DNA from 3 places in the Shewanella sp. LC6 genome. Region 2 is predicted to be linked to each of the others. Evidence: predicted binding sites of a transcription regulator. Region 2 holds the regulator's gene; each other region holds the start of a gene.
The links. The regulator MetJ, encoded in region 2, represses methionine synthesis genes. The targets are predictions, from matches to a motif close to TAGACGTCTAGACGTCTA.
Positions count from the first base shown of each region.

Region 1 (7,022 bases), 1.5 Mb from region 2:
ACACCCGCCGCACTTAGTTTAAAGGCATTCACCGCCCAATCTAAGTAAGCCTGCCACTCGCTTTGCTTTAATGGCAGACCTTCGCGGAAGGCTGGCTCATCAATTTGAATAATGCCAATACCTGCATTTTGTAAATCCACCACTTCATCACGAATTGCCAGCGCCAATTGGGTGGCAATGGTATCGCGGCTGATATCTTCACGGGCAAACGACCAATGTAGAATCGTCACCGGGCCCGTTAGCATGCCTTTGACGGGTTTGTCCGTCAGGCTTTGGGCAAATACAGCCCAATCAACCGTCATGGCTTTCGGGCGACTCACATCACCATAAATCAATGGCGGCTTAACGCAGCGAGAACCATAACTCTGTACCCAACCATTTTTGGTAAAGCCCACACCTTCGAGCTGCTCACCGAAGTATTCGACCATGTCGTTACGCTCGGCCTCACCGTGTACCAGCACATCGATACCGAGTTTAAGCTGGCGGTCGATGGTATCGCGGGTTACTTGCTGCAACTGCTCAGTATATTGGGCATCGCTTAGCTCACCCTTGCGCCAGCGACTACGTAGTCCGCGGATTGCTGGTGTTTGTGGGAACGAGCCAATCGTGGTCGTTGGCAACAATGGCAAACGGTACTTACGCTGCTGCACCGCTTGGCGCTCAGTAAATTCGCTCACACGTTCATAGTCGGCTGGGGTCAGCGCAGCAACACGGGCGATCACTTTAGCATCCGCCGCCTGTGCTTTAGCCTCACGGCGTGCCAAACAGGTGTTAACTATCTCTTTGGCCGCGACAGACTCAGGGGCCTGCAACAATTGGCGCACATTAGCCAGTTCCAACAGCTTTTGCTTAGCAAATGCGAGCTGCTGACGTAGCGCCGGCGTGAGCGTTGTCTCTACCTCTAAATCCACAGGGCTGTGCAGCAGTGAACAGGAGGTGCCAATCCATAAACGCTGGCCTAAGTCTCGGGCAACACCGCCGATACGCTCAACAATCAGGTCAACCTCTGCCGCCCACACGTTACGGCCATTAACTACGCCAGCTGACAGAATTTGATCTGGTCTTAAGGCATTGGCAAACAAGGCCAATTGTTCAGGGGCAGTCACTAAATCGAAGTGCAAACCCGCCACTGGCAGCGCGGAAACCAGCGTCTGATGATGACTGATACTGCCATAGTAGCTGGTGAGTAAAATCTTCACTTGAGCCGTTTTAAGCGCTTGATAAGCTTGGCTAATCGCTGCTTGCCAATCATGAGTTAATTCGAGTGCTAGAATCGGCTCTTCAAGTTGCACCCAAGTCACGCCCTGCGCAGCAAAACGCGCAAGAATGTCGGCATAGGCCTTTAACAGATTTGGCAATAGGCTGAGTTTATCGAAATCCTGACCCACAGTTTTTGCCAGATACAAGTAACTCACGGGGCCTAACAGCACCGGCTTGGCTTGATAACCTAAGGACTGCGCCTCGGCCACTTCATCAAAAAACTGCTCATAGGCGATAGAGAACTCTTGGTCTTGCTTAAGCTCTGGCACTAAGTAGTGATAGTTAGTGTTGAAATACTTAGTCATTTCCGAGGCTGGCGCATCGGTGCCAGTTGGCGCACGGCCACGGGCAACGCGGAATAAGGTATCAAGATCGATAGCACCCTCACCACGGTGGCGATCGGGGATAGCGTTTAAGGTCGCACTCAGGGTTAACACTTGATCGTAAAAGGCAAAATCCCCTACAGGTACTTGCTCTATCCCTGCGGCCACTTGCCATTGCCAATGGGTGCGGCGTAACTCCCTAGCCACCTCATGCAGCTCGGCTTGAGTGCTCTCACCACGCCAGTATTTTTCAAGGGCAAACTTTAATTCACGACGACGCCCGATACGGGGAAAACCTAGACTGTTTAATTGCATACCATATCTTCCTTTATTTGAGATAAGCCATATTCGGCACTTGCACCCAGCTGATGGTGTTTTCTTGGCAACTTTTCGCACTTAAGCCAAGATAAATCACAATGGGCGTCTGGACGTCTAGAAGTTTATTGTGATAGTCTCTATGCCAGCAACCGAATTGATTTCAAGCACAACATGAGCGAAATTCACTTGGAGTGATCATGATCGAACTAAGACATCTGCGAACCTTAATGGCCCTGAAGGAAAGTGGCAGCTTGGCGGGCGCAGCCAAAAAACGTTTTGTCACTCAATCGGCTCTCTCCCATCAAATTAAGGAGTTAGAGCAACGAATTAACTCGCCCATTTTTGTGCGTAAGAGCAAACCGCTCTCCTTTACTCAGGAAGGTGCACGCCTGTTGCACCTCGCCGAAGAGATCCTGCCTAAGGTATTGGAGACGGAAACCGATCTCAAAAATGGGCTGGAAACTGAAACCAATCAGCTCAGAGTCGGCATTGAATGCCACAGCTGTTTTCGCTGGCTAATGCCGGTGATGGAGCAGTTTAGGCAAGATCATCCCCAAGCCGAGTTAGATCTTTCCAGCCGTCATCTATTCGACTCGCTCAATGCCCTAGAAATGGGCGAACTGGATATAGTGCTGACCTCAGATCCCGTGCCAGGTCACTCGCTCGCCTATCAGCATTTGTTTGATTTTGAAGTGAAGTTAGTGGTTTCTAAGGATCATCCCTTAGCGAAAGAAGCCTATGTTACGCCCAAGCAATTGGCGCGCTTGCCGATAATCAGTTATCCGGTGCCACTGGCGCGTTTAGATATTTACCGTCACTTTTTAGAACCCGCGGGTATAGAAGCCGGCGAGCAAAAGACCTGCGATTTGACCATGATGTTATTGCAGCGCATCGCCTGTAAGGACGGTATCGCCGCCTTACCAAATTGGTCTATCAATGAGGGACATGGTTTGAGTTTAGCTTCAGTCAAACTGGGTCAAGAAGGCTTAAAACGCCCGCTATTTGGGGCTTATCGCCGCCACAGCGCGAACTCGGCCTTAGTGCAAAACTGGCTGCAACTAGTAGCAAGCGAAGGCTTAGCCCGCCAGCAAAAAACCAATTAAGCGTTGAAATGTTTAACAAAAAAGCCTGCTATTGCAGGCTTTGTTTTTATGAGCGGTGCTTAGAGCGGATTAAGCAATAAACCACGCATTGACAATACTCGGCGCAGAATTAACCCGGGGGAATTTTGATTACGGGTCTGGCGCAGATTGTGGGCGATCATAAACTCTTGGCGCAGATCTTGGTCAAGATCTAAGGCTTCAAAGGCTTCGATGGTTAAAGTTTGTTGCTGATTATCGATCAAAGACTTAATCACACTTAGCGGGAAAGATTGCTCAGAGCTGGCATTCAAATAAGCAAATGCGGTTAAAGCAATAATCTGGCCGAACACACTAAACAGCGCCAAAGTTTGCACCTCATCGGGGTCGATATCGACATCCGGCATATCAACTAAGCTGTCAACCGCATCAGTTGCTATATTTTCCGTGAGTTTCCAATAACCTTGAACCAACTTCTTATAGGGTTGAGGCAATTCATCGAGGCGTTCTTTCAAATAAAATGTAAAGGCATAACGGTAAATATTAACTTGGCCCAAACGAATTAAGGCATCTTTTAAAGAGCGAGACTTAGGGCTAACCACACCAGAAGCTTGCGCCGAATTACTGCGCATCAACATATGGGCCGCTAACGCGGGATCACTCGAAATAATATCGATCACATTACGAATATCGCCTTCGGCAAGAATGGCCTTTTTCAGTGGAATTAAGATCCCACGGCGGCCAATGACTTGCTCTTCATTCGCTATGATGGCTCTCACTTGAGTAAAAACCTGTTGCTCAAGATCTGTCATAGGACACTTTACACCTGTTAATTAGCTATAAGATGATTCGAATACCGCTCACATCATACCCAAACTACAAAGAATTTCAGCACTAAGTCGTAGAATAATTGCGTTAACCGTAAAGATGATGTGCTTTATAGTATAAGCAACGACTTAGCCTATATTACACCCGTAGAGATTATTTTTCTCTGCACCCAACAGCAGAAATAACAAAGCCAGACAGAGTCTGGCTTAAAAAGGTACTAAATCACTTAATTATCAGGGTTCAGCTTAGAAACGGTAGCCGACAGTAAAGCGAATATCACGGCCTCGGCCTGAGTAATAGCCGTCATAGGTTCCACCAGCATAATAACCAGCACTGACATAGTCTTTATCGAACAGGTTATCGATACGCAGGCTCGCTAACCAGGCGTCACGGGTATAGTTAAGTGCCAAGTTACCTAAGACATAACTAGCCAATTTATCGCCTTGGTTAGCATTATCGCCTTCGATAAAGCGATCGCCCGTATAAATGGCCTCGGCAAAGACTTGAAAATGTTCGGCAAAATCCATACTGACATAACCGCGTCCCGAATGCTCGGCCACCCAAGACAATTGCTTGCCATCATTCACCCCGTCGGTAAATTCGGCATCGATATAGTTGTACTCAAGACCTAGTTGCAACGCTTTAGTCACCTGCCAATCCCAATCGGCACTCGCGCCATAACGGCGTGAAGCATCGGCATTAACGTTAGCGCCTTGGAAGCTGCCACCAACAGGTTTTTCCGCACTCGGGTCGAAGACAATTTCATCTTCTAAATCGAGGCGGTATAAGCTCACTCGCAAAGTTTGGCTGGCAACAGCCCAATCCCAACCCGCTTCATAGGAGCGGCCGGTCTGCGGCTTTAAGCCATACACATCTTTCGGGGTGTAGGCTTGCTCATCCACCTTAGCGAAACGGAAGTTTTCATCGCCACGTAGATAGAATCTGTGCTCGGCGCTCGGGCGGTAATTTAAACCGAACTCGAATGCAGTGGCATCTTCATCTAAATCAATACCGTTTGGATAGACATTGCCATCGACCAGATCGTCAGTCACCCGCGCGTAACGTCCGCCCACCACATAGCTTAAGGTGTGACTTAACGGCACAGTGGCTTGCAGGTAAGCACTTTGCATTTCCTGCACGTTACTGCGCGCCATAGAGTCAAACTCGGCTTTACCGCGGCTGATATCCAAACCTGTGACTAGGTTGAGCTCACCTTGACGGGTGCTGTAGTTGGCGAGCGCTTTAGGGCTAAACATCAGCAACGAGCGAGTATTTTGGCTACCCGCCCCCCAGTTTAATGAGCTCACTAAGGTATCGCTGTAATCCAGATCCGCCACCAAGGCCCAGTTTTGGTTAAGCTGATGCTGATAACCGCTGCGCGCCGCCGTGGTCATCTCATGAACATATTCGCTGCTATTAGAAGACTGACGTGGGTTTTCTTTGAACTGCTTAGGGGTCAACGCCCCAGGATTCTCGCGGTCATCATCGTAATAGCTGGTTTCAACGAAGAAAGAATCTGTGGCGGTTTTATATTGAATACGGCCAAGGATAGAACCCGTTTCATTGGCATTATGCTTACGATAGTTATCGCCTTGGTTGTAGCTACCAGTCAGGAAATAGTGCCAATCTTTATTGATGGCGCCCGACACATCGCCGCGACCTTCGTAGGTATTAAAGCTGCCGCCGGATAATTGCACGCTGCCGCCCGAATTCTCAGGCGACTTAGTCACAATATTGATCACCCCGCCTACCGCTTGGTCGCCATAGAGCACGCCCGCACTGCCCGATAAAATCTCGACCCGCTCAATTAAATTGAGTGGAATCGCATTCAGGCTAGGCGCGGCGATATCAATATTATTTAAGCGGCGACCATCGAGCAAAATCAGCGTGTTGTTAACCGCAGAGCTGGCGCTAAAGCCACGCATCGCAAAGCTAGTGCCAATGTTATTGTCGGACAGTTGAATACCACTTTGACCACGTAACACTTCGGTCAAGCTGGTTGCGCCACTCATTTCAATCGCCGCAGCATCAATCACATTCACATTAGCGGCAATATTTAACGGGGTCTTATCAGCACGGCCAATCACCACGATATGCTCATCGACGTTGGCGGCATGAGTTTCATCGGCAGCCACAGCGGGCGCGATAATTGATACACTGCAAAGGCTGCCAATCAGCAGCGCAATTTTGGTTGGATGTGTTCCCATTTTACCTTTAACTCCTACAAGGAAAACGGGGCATTAGCGCCACGATACCGTTGATTCAGTAGAAAACACTGATAGTCACTATCGCATTTTGAGATCTGCCCACCGAAATCTCAAAAACACCTTTAGGGCCGGTCTCCGGACTTAGGCTATATCCATCTCAACTTGAGATGAACGCGAAACTGACCTTTACACACTCGATTACAGGGCTCATCGTGAACGCCTATCAAATGCGGTCGTCTCTCACCTTTTACCGTTGCGGGGGCAGTGCCAGAATTTCACTGGCTTCCCGATTATCTCGCGACTTCATCATCGCAAGCACCACAGAAGGTTGACTCAAAATTAGGTTCAAAGGGCGTCAAACCTGTTAACGCCCAACAAGGCTCAGAATATTAAAGACCTAAGCGCGCGCATTATAGACGTCTATACGGATGAAAGTCCATTAATCTCAGATTGGCGAGAAAGCTCAGATGAGTTAGAAAACGCCATCCCAGTTTTTTGCCGCAGGTTGGGGTCTGTCTTTGCTCAAAATCGCCTGACGTTGCTCAGGGGTTTCGCATTGGGCAACCGGGCTTAAATCCAGCGGCTTAATCACTAACGAGTCAGCAGGTTGCACAGGCGACTTGTCGAACATGGGCAAATTCATCGACCAAGAGACCAGCTCCCCCTTGTCGCTAATGCCAACATAACCGTCATTTGCGCCATCTAACCACGTGAGGCGCGGAATACGTGCCATTAACTTTTCCACATTATCACGGTTAGCGCGATATCCAACGGGCACCACTTTGCCATCGGGACGAGTAAACACAAAGGAAGATGGTCCTTGCGTAATAACACTGCCTTCCTGCCAATATTTATCAAGAATCTCTTGGGCATAGTGAAACCCAAACATATACGCGTAGTCAGTGTCGTCGGCCACAATTTGCGGCACCGCCTTATCCCGCAGTAATAAAAAACCTGAGCCGACGCTGATAATCTCCTTCACGCCTGTAATGTCGGTTTTTTTAATC
Region 1 covers NZ_CP043902.1:4,253,750-4,260,771, forward strand. Annotated here, with positions in the region: gene metE (5-methyltetrahydropteroyltriglutamate--homocysteine S-methyltransferase) at 1-1,898, opposite strand, end outside; gene FJD32_RS19050 (LysR family transcriptional regulator) at 2,099-3,004, shown strand; gene FJD32_RS19055 (HDOD domain-containing protein) at 3,064-3,792, opposite strand; gene FJD32_RS19060 (TonB-dependent receptor) at 4,054-6,015, opposite strand; cobalamin riboswitch at 6,124-6,353, opposite strand; gene FJD32_RS19065 (hypothetical protein) at 6,488-7,022, opposite strand, start outside.
Region 1: metE (5-methyltetrahydropteroyltriglutamate--homocysteine S-methyltransferase) is a predicted target of MetJ. The motif match lies at 2,009-2,026, and genes of this name have one in related genera.

Region 2 (7,022 bases):
CGGCGGTAACAATCGGCATCGGCTAAGCTGGAACCACCAAATTTATGTAAGTGACAACGTGCCATCTATTATTCCTCTACTGACAAGCCGCTACGGCGGCCAATCCTGCTTGAATATCTGCAACTAAGTCGTCGGCATCTTCAATACCAACCGACAAACGTAATAGGGTGTCTTTAATGCCAGCTTGAAAACGCGCCTGCGGCTCCATCGCTCTGTGGGTCATGGTCGCGGGCACGGCTACGAGACTCTCGACGCCGCCTAAACTCTCAGCCACGCTGAATAAACTTAATACATCTAAAAAGGCGACCACTTCAGCCTCGCCGCCCTTAAGCTCAAAACTCAGCATAGCGCCAAAGCCTTTTTGTTGCTTGGCGGCAATGGCATGACCGGGATGATCTGCAAGACCTGGGTAATACACTTTACTCACGACTGGGCTGTTACTCAGTAACTCCACAATCCGCTCGGCATTGCGTTGGTGCTCACGAATGCGCACGGCTAAAGTACGCAGGCCGCGCAGGGTTTGATAACTGTCAAAGGCAGAACCGGTTAAGCCTAAGGTGTTCGACCACCAATGTAAGGTCTCACCGAGTTGAGGGTCTTTGGCGATCACCGCGCCGCCCACCACATCGCTATGGCCATTAATGTACTTAGTGGTGGAGTGGATAACGATATCGGCGCCGAGCAATAGCGGTTGCTGCAAAATCGGCGAGAGGAAAGTGTTGTCCACTATCACTAACGCGCCCACACCATGGCTTGCCTTGGCAATAGCTTCAATATCAACCACCCGCAGTAATGGGTTGGACGGGGTTTCAATCCACACCATTTTAGGTTGCTGGGCAATCGCTTGCGCAAGTGCTTGGCTGTCGGTTTGATCGACCACCAGCAGTTTAAATTGGCCTTTTTTCGCCAAATTAGTAAATAAACGGTAAGAGCCACCGTAGCAATCGTGGGGCACCACCAGTAAATCATCTGGGCCCAGTAAAGTGGTCACTAAGGTAATGGCTGCCATGCCAGTACAAGTCACGACACCGGTTGCGCCTTTTTCCAGCTTAGCTAAGGCATCGCCTAAGATGCTGCGGGTAGGATTGCCGGAACGGCTGTAATCAAATTCGCGAGGATTTTTATGACCATCGAAGGCGTAATTAGTCGACAAATAAATCGGTGGCACAACTGCGCCATATTGAGTATCGCTTTCGATACCCTGACGCACTGCCAGTGTGGCTAATTGACGCTCTGCCATGGGTGGACTCCTAAATTCGGTAGACTGATAGAGATGTCTGGACGTCTAAATGTACCTAAGCCCAGTGGTATCGTCAATAGGCGTTAAGACGTTTAGACGTCTAAACATAAAGAAATCTGTTTGCAATCGCTAAGAAATAGTAGCAATAATTTGACTGTAATCTGTAAGGGTTTAAAATCTGCCCCGAATTTAGCGTTATAACAGGTGAGTCAATGACTGAATGGAATGGGGAATACATCAGCCCCTATGCTGAACATGGCAAGAAGAATGAACAAGTAAAGAAAATTACTGTGTCTATTCCGCTCAAAGTGCTAAAAGTCCTCACGGATGAACGTACGCGTCGTCAGGTCAACAACCTGCGCCACGCAACGAATAGCGAACTGTTGTGCGAAGCATTTTTGCATGCCTACACCGGCCAGCCTCTGCCTGATGATGCCGATCTGTCGAAAGAGTGCCCAGACAGCATCCCCGCTGAAGCGAAGCGGTTGATGGACGAAATGGGGATCGAGTGGGAAGACATGGAATAACGCTTAAGCGTCCATAATCCTGCCGTAACTAATTATTAGGGATCGTTAATACTCATCCGGCGTGGTGGGTTAAAGTAACGATCCCTATTTTGTTTTGATGGAATCCTATGTTCTCCTTGATCGATCCACAAACGCTTGCTATTGCGTCTGTGATTGTGTTTTTAGGTGCCCTCACCCAGAGTCTGATTGGGTTTGGCTTAGCCGTGGTCGCCAGTCCGTTGCTGTATATCGTCGATCCCCAATTAGTGCCCGCCCCCGTGATTGTGATGGGATTTTCCATCGCGCTACTCACCCTATTGCGTGAACGCGGCCATTTAGAATTCAATGGCTTGCAATACGCGCTCATCGGTCGGGTGCCCGGTGGCTTTATCGGTGCCAGCCTATTACTGTTTGCGCCGCAGCCGATTCTTGGTTTAGCAATTGCCGCGATTGTGACGGTTGCCGTGGTGCTCAGTTTGTATAAATTCAGCCTGCCGGTGAACAAAGCGACTCTGTTTGGCGCGGGAGTCGTCTCGGGGATCTTTGGCAATATCGCCGCCATTGGTGGTCCGCCGATGGCGATTTTATTGGCGGGTAAGGATGCTTCGCAGTTTCGCGCGGCGTTATCGGCCTTCTTTATCTTTAGTTCGACCATTGCCTTGGCGATTCTTGGTGTGACGGGCCTACTCGAAATCAAGCACTTTTGGCTGTCGCTAATGCTATTGCCCTCGGTCTTTTTAGGCTATCTCGTGGCGGGCAAACTGGTGGGAAATGTGGATAAACATAAGACCAAGATGGCGACCTTAGCGCTCTGTGCTATCAGCGCCTTAGTGCTCACGGTCAAATCAGTGATTGAGTTATTACCGCAATAACCTCATGCCAATTGCAGCCAATCGCAGCCATAAAAAAAGCACCGTTTAACGGTAATGCCGTTCACTTAAGAGTGAACGGCATTTTTCTTTGGTCTAACCGGAAACTTGTTTTTGCTCATTTTAAGGACTCGTGGATATGCCCTTTCCCGTTTACCATCCAGCTTAAATTGCCGTGCATTTCGTTCTATATCCAATACGTCTCTCGGGACATTCCCCGGTGTTTGTGATGACAGTTGTGTCAACTTGAAGATGATATAACTCGCCGCATCCCGAAAACTCAGTTGATTGGGATGGACCGATGGCAAGCTTTTAGCCATCAGCAACATCTTATATCTAATGAGATTGTAGGCCAGTAGCACGCCCCATAACTCTTGAGTCACCAGCTCCGGTAGTTGACTGCGGAGCGTAAAACGGCTCTCCAGTAGATGTTGTTTCATCTCTCTATAGCCCAGTTCGATTTCCCATCGATGGGCATATAAGTCGACGATGTCTTCGCTGGGGTAACGCATCGGGTCTGTCAACGAGGTCAAAATGGCGACTGACTTACCTTTCACTGTCTTAGTGAGTAAACGCGCTTCAAGGGTATCTGGGAGCTGCGGCCATTTCTTTCTGGCTTGAGGTGTCGTGGTGAGTTTCACCCACTGGTCATGTTTCCCCAGCGTTCGCACTACTTCATATTGAGTGCCTTTCTTCAGTGGCAACAACCAGTGGCTATCAGGTTGCGCTTGCTGCCAAGCGTGCAGCAGGCCGAGCGAGTAAAATCCTCGGTCAAATAGGGTTAGGCTGTGATTGGGAATGCTAGGAATGAGCTGGGACGCTAAGTTCATTTCATTTTCGGCAACCGAATCAAAGGCGCTGTTGACCAATAAATGGCTGCTTAACTCCATCAAGCAAACCATGCGAATTTGCGGATAAGCCGCTTCGCCTAAAGCGTTGGCGGTTCGTCCAAAGGCGGCTTGATTTTGAACACTATCGGGTGTCCGCCACACGACACCGTCAACACCATACAAGTTAAGACCGCACCAATGAGGATGTTCAGCTCTCGCGTGCCAGGTATTGGCGCTGCGGCTAAATACTTCTCTAATAACCTCACTGCCCAATCGTTTACGCGCCTGAGTCACGGCGCTGCGTGCAACATAATCAATCTCTTGCGGCAAAACAATGTCGAGTTTGTTGATGAGTGACCGAACAGACTCCCCTCGGAACAAAGCCATTCCGATAACGGCCCAAATCATCGCGTCCATCGGCAATTTACGCCGTCTTAACGTCGCAACGCCCTGGGAGTCTAGGCAAGATTGAATTAACTCAGGTTCTAACACATCAGCTAAGCAGGTGAATTCGGTTAGGCGGGTAATATGGGTACGGGCGAGTGCTTCTGAGAGTTGCATAAAAAATCCGATGACATGAGGTCATCGGATTTTGATCTTTTCAGCGAGATCGTCAAGCGATCTGTCTTAACTGATCGGCATTACCGTTTAACGGTGCTTTTTGTTGCTGTGGATACGAGCTGTCATCCATTCGAGCATCACTTAATCGCATTTAAGTGATACTTATTGCGCTAGCATCAATACGTTAGCTTAAGTAACTTTGGCCTGCATACACAATAAAGTGTCTCAGGGCGAGCACGCCGGTTAAGCTGGCACAGGCCACCATAATCATTGCGCCCTTAGTGTGGCGAGTCGCTGCGGGAAGCAGCATAAATAGCAATGGCACACCAAAGCCAATCCCCACGACACCAATCCAGAATACGCTTGCCCACACGCCAGAGGTGAGTGATGCCAGCGCCGCAGCCGCCGCTCCGCCCTTAAAGTACAAGGCGCAGAACAACATAAACAGGAACATGATTTCGATTGCCATCACAGGCAATTCTAAGCCATGCATTTTAGCTAAGGTCTTGTCGTGGCTATCGGTTTTGAACATCACCAGCGCCAGCACCGCATTGGCCGCCGCACCCGCTGATAAACCAGATACCAAGAACAGTGCAGGCAATACAGCAGTGTTTAGCATCGGATAGGCATTCATCGCCGAGATTAAGAAGCCTGTGTAAGCGCCCACACCAATGGCGAGGACAAACAATAGCACTTCAATCAGCTTTCTAAAGGGCATCAGCAGCTTAGCGATAGGCGCGAGGAAACCTAAGCCCCACTTTGGCAAATCGTCACGCAGTACTAAAATCGCGTAGGCAAATGCCAAGGGTGAGTAAGCCAGCAGCGCTAATACCCCAATCGCCATAACGGACTGGAAGTTGTAGTTAATTAAGATCAACCAGAAGTGGAAAGGCTTAGTTAAATCAAACACTAAACAAGCCAAGCCTAAGCTGATTGCCACAGGGCCAATAATCGCCGCGGCCTTGAGGATATTGCTCTCAACTTGTGTTTGTTCTTGATTAAACCAACGCAAACCGATACCAATCAGCAAACTTCCGGCGGATAAACCCGCCATAAACAGATACACGGCGATGACCCAGTGCCAAGTGACGGGATCATATTGCGCCATATCGCCCCAAGTATTGTTCATAATCAAATCCCCCCTCTTTTGGTAGGAACGCGATATACCCTAGGTTTAGTGCCTAAATGGGTCTTATCTTGGTAAGTGATCTTAGTGTTGAGCAATGTGGCCACTTCACTTTGTGGATCGTTAGCATCGCCAAACACCAAGGCATCAGTCGGGCACACAGTCACACAGGCAGGCTCTTCACCCCGGGCCAAACGCGTGTCCTTACAGAAGTTACACTTGTCAGCCACTTTGGTTTCGGGATTCATAAAACGCACTTTGTAGGGACACGCCGCCACGCAGTACATACAACCCACACACTTGTCGCCGTGGATGGAGACAATGCCATCTTCGCCCACATAGGCCGCGCCCGTTGGACACACCTTCACACAGGGCGCATCTTCACACTGCTGGCAAGACACTCTGTGGTACTTAAAATGCAGATTGGGCATTTCGCCATAGGGCCCTTCGACTCTCACCTGCAAACGGGTCACCCCTTCTGGAACGCCGTTTTCACTGCGGCAAGCCACGTTACAGGCTTGGCAGCCGATGCACTTGTTCTCATCGTGCACCATCACATATCTTTTCGTCATTTGAGCCTCCAATTAGCGTTTTGCCAGCGTGACGCCAGTGGTATGTACCGTCATGCCACACACAGGTGCGGTAACGTGGGGCAGTAAGTTTCCGCAGTGGATACCTTTGCCTGTCGCTCTAACCAACTCTTTGTTTTTAGAGCCAAAGCCCATATAAGCAAACACGGTATCGGGGCGAATGCCCGGGGTGACTAACGCATGGCCTTCTTCTGTACCTACACTGCTGGTTAAGCGGATAGGGTCACCATTGCTGATGCCTAATTTACTCGCAGTATCTGGATGAACCCATACAGCGTTATCCGACATCAAATTCGCCAGCATGGGCACATTGTGGGTCGCGCCATTGGTATGCACCGCCACCTTACCTTGGATAAAGTAGAGTTCATTTGGCTTTTTAAGCTGCACTTCGCGGAACTTAATGACGCCGCGTCCTGGCGCCATGGCTTCAACCTTGGCGGAGGTCAATTCAATCTTGCCGCTTGGGGTTTTAAAGCTGAGTAAACTGCCGTAGGTGCCGTCTTCATCCGCAGGTTTGGCATTGGCATAGGCCTTGGTAAATTCGGCCACCATTTTAGGTTCACGCAACATAATCGGCTTACCGAAGCTGACAAAACCTTCGTCTTTGATCCGGCGCAGCAGCTCTGTGTCGCGGTTTACCTGCAACAGTTGCAGGGTCTCCATGTTTTCCCATGGATAGAATTCACTTAGCCCCAGTTTGTGGCCAATATCCTTAAATATTTGCCATGACGGACGAGTGTCGCCTAGGGTTTCAACCACCCGTTGGCGCACATAGTAGGCAGGGTTTTTACCGGACTTGTCAGCGATTTCCTCATCACGCTCAAGGTAGGTAGACTCAGGTAAAATCACATCGGCATAGGCCGCGGTTTCACTGATATACACATCGCACACGGCAACAAAGTCGAGCTTTTTCAAGGCTTCGACCACACGCGCTCTGTCGGTCATGGTTTGCATTGGGTTAGTACGGGACATCACCCAGCCATGTAACTGATAAGGCACCGCGCTTAAGGTCGCATCGAGGACGGTTTGATAAATCCCGCCCGCAGACCACATCATGGCGTACTGTTCTTCCACTTGGTCGATACGTTTTGCCGCAGGCTTTGGCATATCTTTTACGCCGGGCTTACCCAGCACGGGGGCCACATTTTCACCGGCGAGCTTGTTATAATCGCTAGGCTTTTGACCAAGATAAATACCGCCCTTACGCTCGATGTTACCAATCAAGATGTTGGCAGCGTAAAGCGCGCGGCGCATTTCAAACTCTTCGGTGGTAAAGGTGGCTCTGTGACCAAAATCCACC
Region 2 covers NZ_CP043902.1:729,449-736,470, reverse strand. Annotated here, with positions in the region: gene FJD32_RS03365 (bifunctional aspartate kinase/homoserine dehydrogenase II) at 1-65, opposite strand, end outside; gene metB (cystathionine gamma-synthase) at 77-1,240, opposite strand; gene metJ (met regulon transcriptional regulator MetJ) at 1,453-1,767, shown strand; gene FJD32_RS03350 (sulfite exporter TauE/SafE family protein) at 1,875-2,618, shown strand; gene FJD32_RS03345 (IS4-like element ISSba6 family transposase) at 2,684-4,006, opposite strand; gene nrfD (NrfD/PsrC family molybdoenzyme membrane anchor subunit) at 4,191-5,135, opposite strand; gene FJD32_RS03335 (4Fe-4S dicluster domain-containing protein) at 5,138-5,704, opposite strand; gene phsA (thiosulfate reductase PhsA) at 5,717-7,022, opposite strand, start outside.

Region 3 (7,022 bases), 1.7 Mb from region 2:
ATCGGCTGGTAATTCACCTTTCAGTACACGGCGCTCGTATTCAGCAGCCAGTTCTGGGTAAGCTTTCGCGTAAGCGGCAAACTTATCGTTCCATGCCGCTTCACGGGCTGCTCCCACTTCTTTAGCATCCCAACCAGCGTATACGTCGGCAGGAATTTCGAATGGCGCATGTGGCCAGCCTAAGAATTCACGGGCCGCGGCGATTTCCGCATCACCTAATGGCGCGCCGTGGCAATCGTGGCTGCCAGATTTGTTTGGCGAACCAAAACCGATAATGGTTTTGCAGCAGATCATGGTTGGTTTGTCGGTGACCGCTTTAGCCGCTTCGATAGCCGCGCGAATCGCATCGCTATCGTGACCATCTACGTTAGCAATCACATGCCAGCCGTATGATTCGAAACGTTTTGGCGTGTCATCGGTAAACCAGCCTTCAACATGACCGTCGATAGAGATGCCGTTGTCATCCCAAAATGCGATCAGTTTGCCTAGGCCTAAGGTACCAGCCAGAGAACACGCTTCGTGGGAAATACCTTCCATCAAGCAGCCATCGCCGAGGAAGCAGTATGTGTAGTGGTCAACAATCTCGTGACCTTCACGGTTAAACTGTGCCGCTAAGGTTTTTTCTGCAATCGCCATACCCACAGCGTTGCTGATCCCCGCACCTAATGGACCCGTGGTGGTTTCAACACCTGGGGTGTAACCATATTCTGGGTGACCTGGGGTTTTAGAATGTAACTGGCGGAATTGCTTCAGCTCATCCATTGGCAGATCGTAGCCCGTGAGGTGTAATAAAGAGTAGATCAGCATAGAGCCATGACCGTTAGAGAGGATAAAACGATCTCTATCTACCCATTTCGGATTGTTCGGATTGTGCTTAAGGAAATCATTCCACAGCACTTGCGCAATATCTGCCATGCCCATTGGGGCGCCAGGGTGGCCTGAGTTTGCTTTTTGAACTGCATCCATACTTAACGCACGGATTGCGTTGGCGAGTACTTTACGGGAAGGCATGCTCTCTCCTGCTTAATTTGTGGGGGTCTAGCGGGCAATTTGGATGCATATTTTCCCCTACATAGCGAAGCGACGCAAACGAAAATTCACCACAATCTTGTCTTCGCACTCCCAATGGGACTTTTTACGATAAAAAAATAGCTTAAAGATGAACTATTCAAGCCAAAACATCGTACTAAACTCGCAATGACAATCACTCAGTGTCATTAACCTTAAAGAGTCCGTGATGGGAAAACAGCAACGATTCCAAGTTTACCCAACGGTTTGCAGAGAGTGATTATAGTTTTTAATTATAATTTTCAAAAAGTTAATTAACTTAAACGCTTTTTAGTTCAAATTTTAAAGCTGAGATTTACCTCACTAAGTACAGAAATATTTAGCTTTGGGGGTGTCATGGCGATGAATTTCCACTAAAATAGCCGTCTAGATGTAGATGCTTCTACACGTTTGATTGCTAACGACGAGATTTTCCTACTATGGCAAAGCACTTGTTTACTTCTGAGTCGGTCTCAGAAGGTCATCCCGATAAGATTGCAGATCAGATTTCTGATGCTGTGCTAGACGCGATTCTGGCCCAAGATCCTAAAGCGCGCGTTGCGTGCGAAACATATGTCAAAACTGGCATGGTATTAGTAGGTGGCGAAGTGACCACCTCTGCCTGGGTTGATATTGAAGAGCTTACCCGAAAAACGGTTCGTGAAATTGGTTATATCCATTCAGATATGGGCTTCGATGCCGATTCTTGCGCCGTATTAAACGCGATTGGTAAACAGTCACCGGACATCAACCAGGGTGTTGACCGCGCAGATCCAAAAGAGCAAGGTGCCGGCGACCAAGGTTTAATGTTTGGTTATGCCAGCAACGAGACTGACATTCTGATGCCAGCACCTATTACTTATGCCCACGCATTAGTGAAGCGTCAATCAGAAGTGCGTAAAAATGGCACCCTGCCATGGTTACGCCCAGATGCGAAAAGCCAAGTGACCTTCGCCTACGAAGACAACAAGATTGTTGGTATTGATGCGATCGTATTGTCTACCCAACACAGCCCTGATATCGCTCAAGCGGATTTGATTGAAGGCGTGATGGAAACCATCATCAAACCAGTTCTGCCAGCACAATGGCTGAGCAAGGACACTAAATACTTCATTAACCCAACTGGCCGTTTCGTGATCGGTGGTCCTATGGGTGACTGTGGTTTAACCGGTCGTAAGATCATCGTGGATACCTACGGTGGTATGGCGCGTCACGGTGGTGGTGCATTCTCTGGTAAAGACCCATCAAAAGTTGACCGTAGTGCTGCTTACGCTGCCCGTTACGTTGCGAAAAACATCGTAGCAGCGGGTCTGGCAGACCGTTGTGAGATCCAAGTGTCTTACGCTATCGGTGTAGCTGAACCGACTTCTATCAGTGTTGAGACTTTCGGTACGGGTAAAGTATCTGAAGAAGTCTTAATCAAGTTAGTCCGTCAACACTTCGACCTGCGTCCATACGGCCTGACTGAGATGTTGAACTTAGCTCGTCCAATTTACCAAGCGACAGCCGCTTATGGTCACTTTGGCCGCAGCGAGTTCCCATGGGAAGCGACGGATAAAGCTGACGCACTGCGCGCCGATGCAGGTCTGTAATCTACATTAAGCTCATGCTTTTACAAGAAAAAACCGCCTAATGGCGGTTTTTTTATGCTTAGGATGTATTGCCTAACTCCATTCCTCTCAGCAAGATGGCTTTTACTCTATGCAAAAGACAGAGACTCAATGAAGCCGTTAATCGCACAACTCCAATCCTGTTCTTGGGCGAACAAAGTGGGCCATTACGAGCCCATGGCCAACACCTTAGGTAGCCTAGAAGACATAGCCACTTGCCTTGAAAGGGATCCCGACCGTTTTTTCGAACCGCCCTACACTGAACCCTATGAAAGCTTATGTGTTAGCGACCATCAACAAGCCGACAGATTAAAGCCCCAAGTCTCTAGCGAAATCGTCGCTCAAATAGCGAAAACCGCCTATCTGGAAACGTGGAAAATAATGCCCGTTGCCGAGATTTGCGCACTAGTCGCAGATGATGCCGAAACCTTAGCCACCTTATTGTTAGCCGAAGTCACGCTATGCGACTTCACACAAGAACGTTTAGCCTGGTACTTGCAGGGACGGCTTCCTTTTGGCTATCAAGGAAATTACCCGATGGGGAAATGGTTAATCCTGTGATCCAGATTAACAATGGTCAAAATGGGCGTTTTGCATACACAGCAGATTTATCTGCGCGGCGGATAACAGTGCACACTCTTGTTCGCCAATTATCCTTGCACCTTGAACGACCTCGGGCGTTAAACATACTATAGCCGCACTGTAAGCATTGGTGCGGCCGCAATCGAGCCAACAATCTTCAATCTGTAACCAATAATGGGGGCGACTATCGTCGCAATCGACTTCAAATCCTCGGGCCTCACATTGCAGCAAGGCACACTCGGATAATAATACGCGCAGGTTGTCCCACGCCGATAAACTAGTCTGGGCATAGTTAGCCAACAAGATATTGACCAAGGATTTACTCACCATTTATCTCCAACCAAAAGGCTTTAGCATCGGGTCCTGGCATTGCCTTGGCATATAACCAACCTTGCACATAAGCAACACCAGCTTCTTTTACAAACTCGGCTTCAACACGGGTTTCAACCCCCTCAGCTGTCAAGCTAAAACCTAAACTACTACAAAGCTTGCAAATTTGCAGATATAAAGTACGACCTTTAGGCTCACTGGCATTGGCGAGAATACTGCGATCTAGCTTAATACTGAAGAATCCCCTGATGATTTACAAATAAATCATCAAATTAGAGTGGAAGCGCATCTTGTTGCATGATCAAATGGTTTCGCTAAAAACTACACTTGGACAACAAGATGCGCGAAGCCAATATCCTACAACATTCTTTACACCAATACTGCCCAGAACTTCACCTAAAACGATTAAACAGCTTGATGCTGGCCTCTAAGGCACTGATTGAATGTAAGACACTGACCTTGACTGAGTTAGGTCGAAATTTACCAACCACGGCCCGAACCAAGCACAACATCAAGCGCATTGATCGTTTGCTCGGCAACACGCATCTGCATCAAGAACGGTTAGCTGTCTACCAATGGCATGCCAGCCTCATCTGTTCTGGTAACCCTATGCCGATTGTGCTCGTCGATTGGTCAGACATCCGAGAGCATAAACGCATCATGGCTCTGCGCGCCTCAATAGCCTTCAATGGCCGCTCTATTACCCTGTATGAGAAGTCCTATCCCCTATCAGAACAATGCTCTAAGGCCTCCCACAACGGTTTTTTAGCGGACTTAGCCAAGATTTTACCTTTGCATGTTACCCCTCTCATCGTGACTGACGCGGGGTTCAAAGTGCCTTGGTACAAAGAGGTTGAGGCGCATGGTTGGTTTTGGCTAAGCCGTATTCGCGGTACAGTTCAATTTGCAGATATTGGCGCTGAAAATTGGCGTGCAGTTCGCAGTACACATGACTTGGCCAACGGTCAAGCGAAGAGCCTGGGTTGTAAGACCTTGACCAAAACTAACCCTATCAATTGCCATCTCACGCTTTATCGTAGCAAACCTAAGGGGCGTACAAATCAGCGTTCAACGAGGACTAATTGCCACCATCCATCGGCAAAAACGTACTCAACATCGGCGAAAGAGCCTTGGGTGTTAGCCAGCAATTTACCACCAGAATCTCGGAGCCCAAAGCAGCTGGTAAACCTGTACGCCAAACGTATGCAAATAGAGGAAACCTTTCGTGACCTCAAAAGCCCGGCATACGGCTTTGGCTTACGCCAAAGTCGTACCAACAGTCCAGAGCGATTCGACATCATCCTACTGATAGCGTTGATGGTTCAATGCCTGTTGTGGCTAGTTGGTTTACACGCACAGCAACAGGGCTGGGATAAGCATTTTCAGGCCAATACCATTGGGCATCGAACGGTACTCTCAACGATTCGCTTGGGATTGGAGGTGCTCAGGCGGCCTGATTATCAAATCACGGAGAAAGAATTGCTGGCGGCCTGGGTATTATTCGCCAATCAGTTGCTCAAATATGGCTATGCTATGGCCTGAAGAATCCCCTGATGATTTACAAATAAATCATCAAATTAGGGTGGAAGCGCATCTTGTTGCATGATCAAATGGTTTCTCCAAAAACTACACTTGGACAACAAGATGCGCGAAGCCAATATCCTACAACATTCTTTACACCAATACTGCCCAGAACTTCACCTAAAACGATTAAACAGCTTGATGCTGGCCTCTAAGGCACTGATTGAATGTAAGACACTGACCTTGACTGAGTTAGGTCGAAATTTACCAACCACGGCCCGAACCAAGCACAACATCAAGCGCATTGATCGTTTGCTCGGCAACACGCATCTGCATCAAGAACGGTTAGCTGTCTACCAATGGCATGCCAGCCTCATCTGTTCTGGTAACCCTATGCCGATTGTGCTCGTCGATTGGTCAGACATCCGAGAGCATAAACGCATCATGGCTCTGCGCGCCTCAATAGCCTTCAATGGCCGCTCTATTACCCTGTATGAGAAGTCCTATCCCCTATCAGAACAATGCTCTAAGGCCTCCCACAACGGTTTTTTAGCGGACTTAGCCAAGATTTTACCTTTGCATGTTACCCCTCTCATCGTGACTGACGCGGGGTTCAAAGTGCCTTGGTACAAAGAGGTTGAGGCGCATGGTTGGTTTTGGCTAAGCCGTATTCGCGGTACAGTTCAATTTGCAGATATTGGCGCTGAAAATTGGCGTGCAGTTCGCAGTACACATGACTTGGCCAACGGTCAAGCGAAGAGCCTGGGTTGTAAGACCTTGACCAAAACTAACCCTATCAATTGCCATCTCACGCTTTATCGTAGCAAACCTAAGGGGCGTACAAATCAGCGTTCAACGAGGACTAATTGCCACCATCCATCGGCAAAAACGTACTCAACATCGGCGAAAGAGCCTTGGGTGTTAGCCAGCAATTTACCACCAGAATCTCGGAGCCCAAAGCAGCTGGTAAACCTGTACGCCAAACGTATGCAAATAGAGGAAACCTTTCGTGACCTCAAAAGCCCGGCATACGGCTTTGGCTTACGCCAAAGTCGTACCAACAGTCCAGAGCGATTCGACATCATCCTACTGATAGCGTTGATGGTTCAATGCCTGTTGTGGCTAGTTGGTTTACACGCACAGCAACAGGGCTGGGATAAGCATTTTCAGGCCAATACCATTGGGCATCGAACGGTACTCTCAACGATTCGCTTGGGATTGGAGGTACTCAGGCGGCCTGATTATCAAATCACGGAGAAAGAATTGCTGGCGGCCTGGGTATTATTCGCCAATCAGTTGCTCAAATATGGCTATGCTATGGCTGATTTATGAGGGGATCCTTCAGTGCTATGGCTGATTTATGAGGGGATCCTTCAGAGCTTAATACCATCGACATTGATTCGACTCAGTAGACTTAAACTCGAAAACCCAGTACCAAAATCATCCAACCAAAAACGGAAACCACACTGCTTAAGCTGTTTGATACTGCTATCAATGCGGCTTATATCCAACATGAATGCCGATTCTAACATCTCAATTTCGACCTGATGAGCAACACTACCTAATCTATCATTCATAATCGCTAATAATTGACTATCGGTGATGTTATTTGGGTCAATATTGATACTGACCTTAGGAAAAAAGCCCTCTAATGCCCAACGAGCAAGATCTTCTGCAACGGTATTAATTACAAAACGATCAATAATGTGGGAATAGCCCGCACGTTGAAACGCATCAATAAAATAAGGGCCTTTTAAGGCCCCATACTCATCCCGAAGACGAATTAGCGCCTCAAATCCAACCACTTTACCATCAATTAAAGCAATCTTAGGTTGATAGTGAAGCTGCAATTCACCGGCTAACACCTCTTTGATGGTTTTCTCTAAATTAATTTCAGCCTTTAAAGACTCTGACTGTTTTTTTAGATAATGT
Region 3 covers NZ_CP043902.1:4,121,790-4,128,811, forward strand. Annotated here, with positions in the region: gene tkt (transketolase) at 1-1,011, opposite strand, end outside; gene metK (methionine adenosyltransferase) at 1,488-2,639, shown strand; gene FJD32_RS18495 (hypothetical protein) at 2,769-3,218, shown strand; gene FJD32_RS18500 (hypothetical protein) at 3,225-3,569, opposite strand; gene FJD32_RS18505 (EAL domain-containing protein) at 3,559-3,822, opposite strand; gene FJD32_RS18510 (IS4-like element IS10A family transposase) at 3,909-5,111, shown strand; gene FJD32_RS18515 (IS4-like element IS10A family transposase) at 5,214-6,422, shown strand; gene FJD32_RS18520 (EAL domain-containing protein) at 6,464-7,022, opposite strand, start outside.
Region 3: metK (methionine adenosyltransferase) is a predicted target of MetJ. The motif match lies at 1,428-1,445, and genes of this name have one in related genera.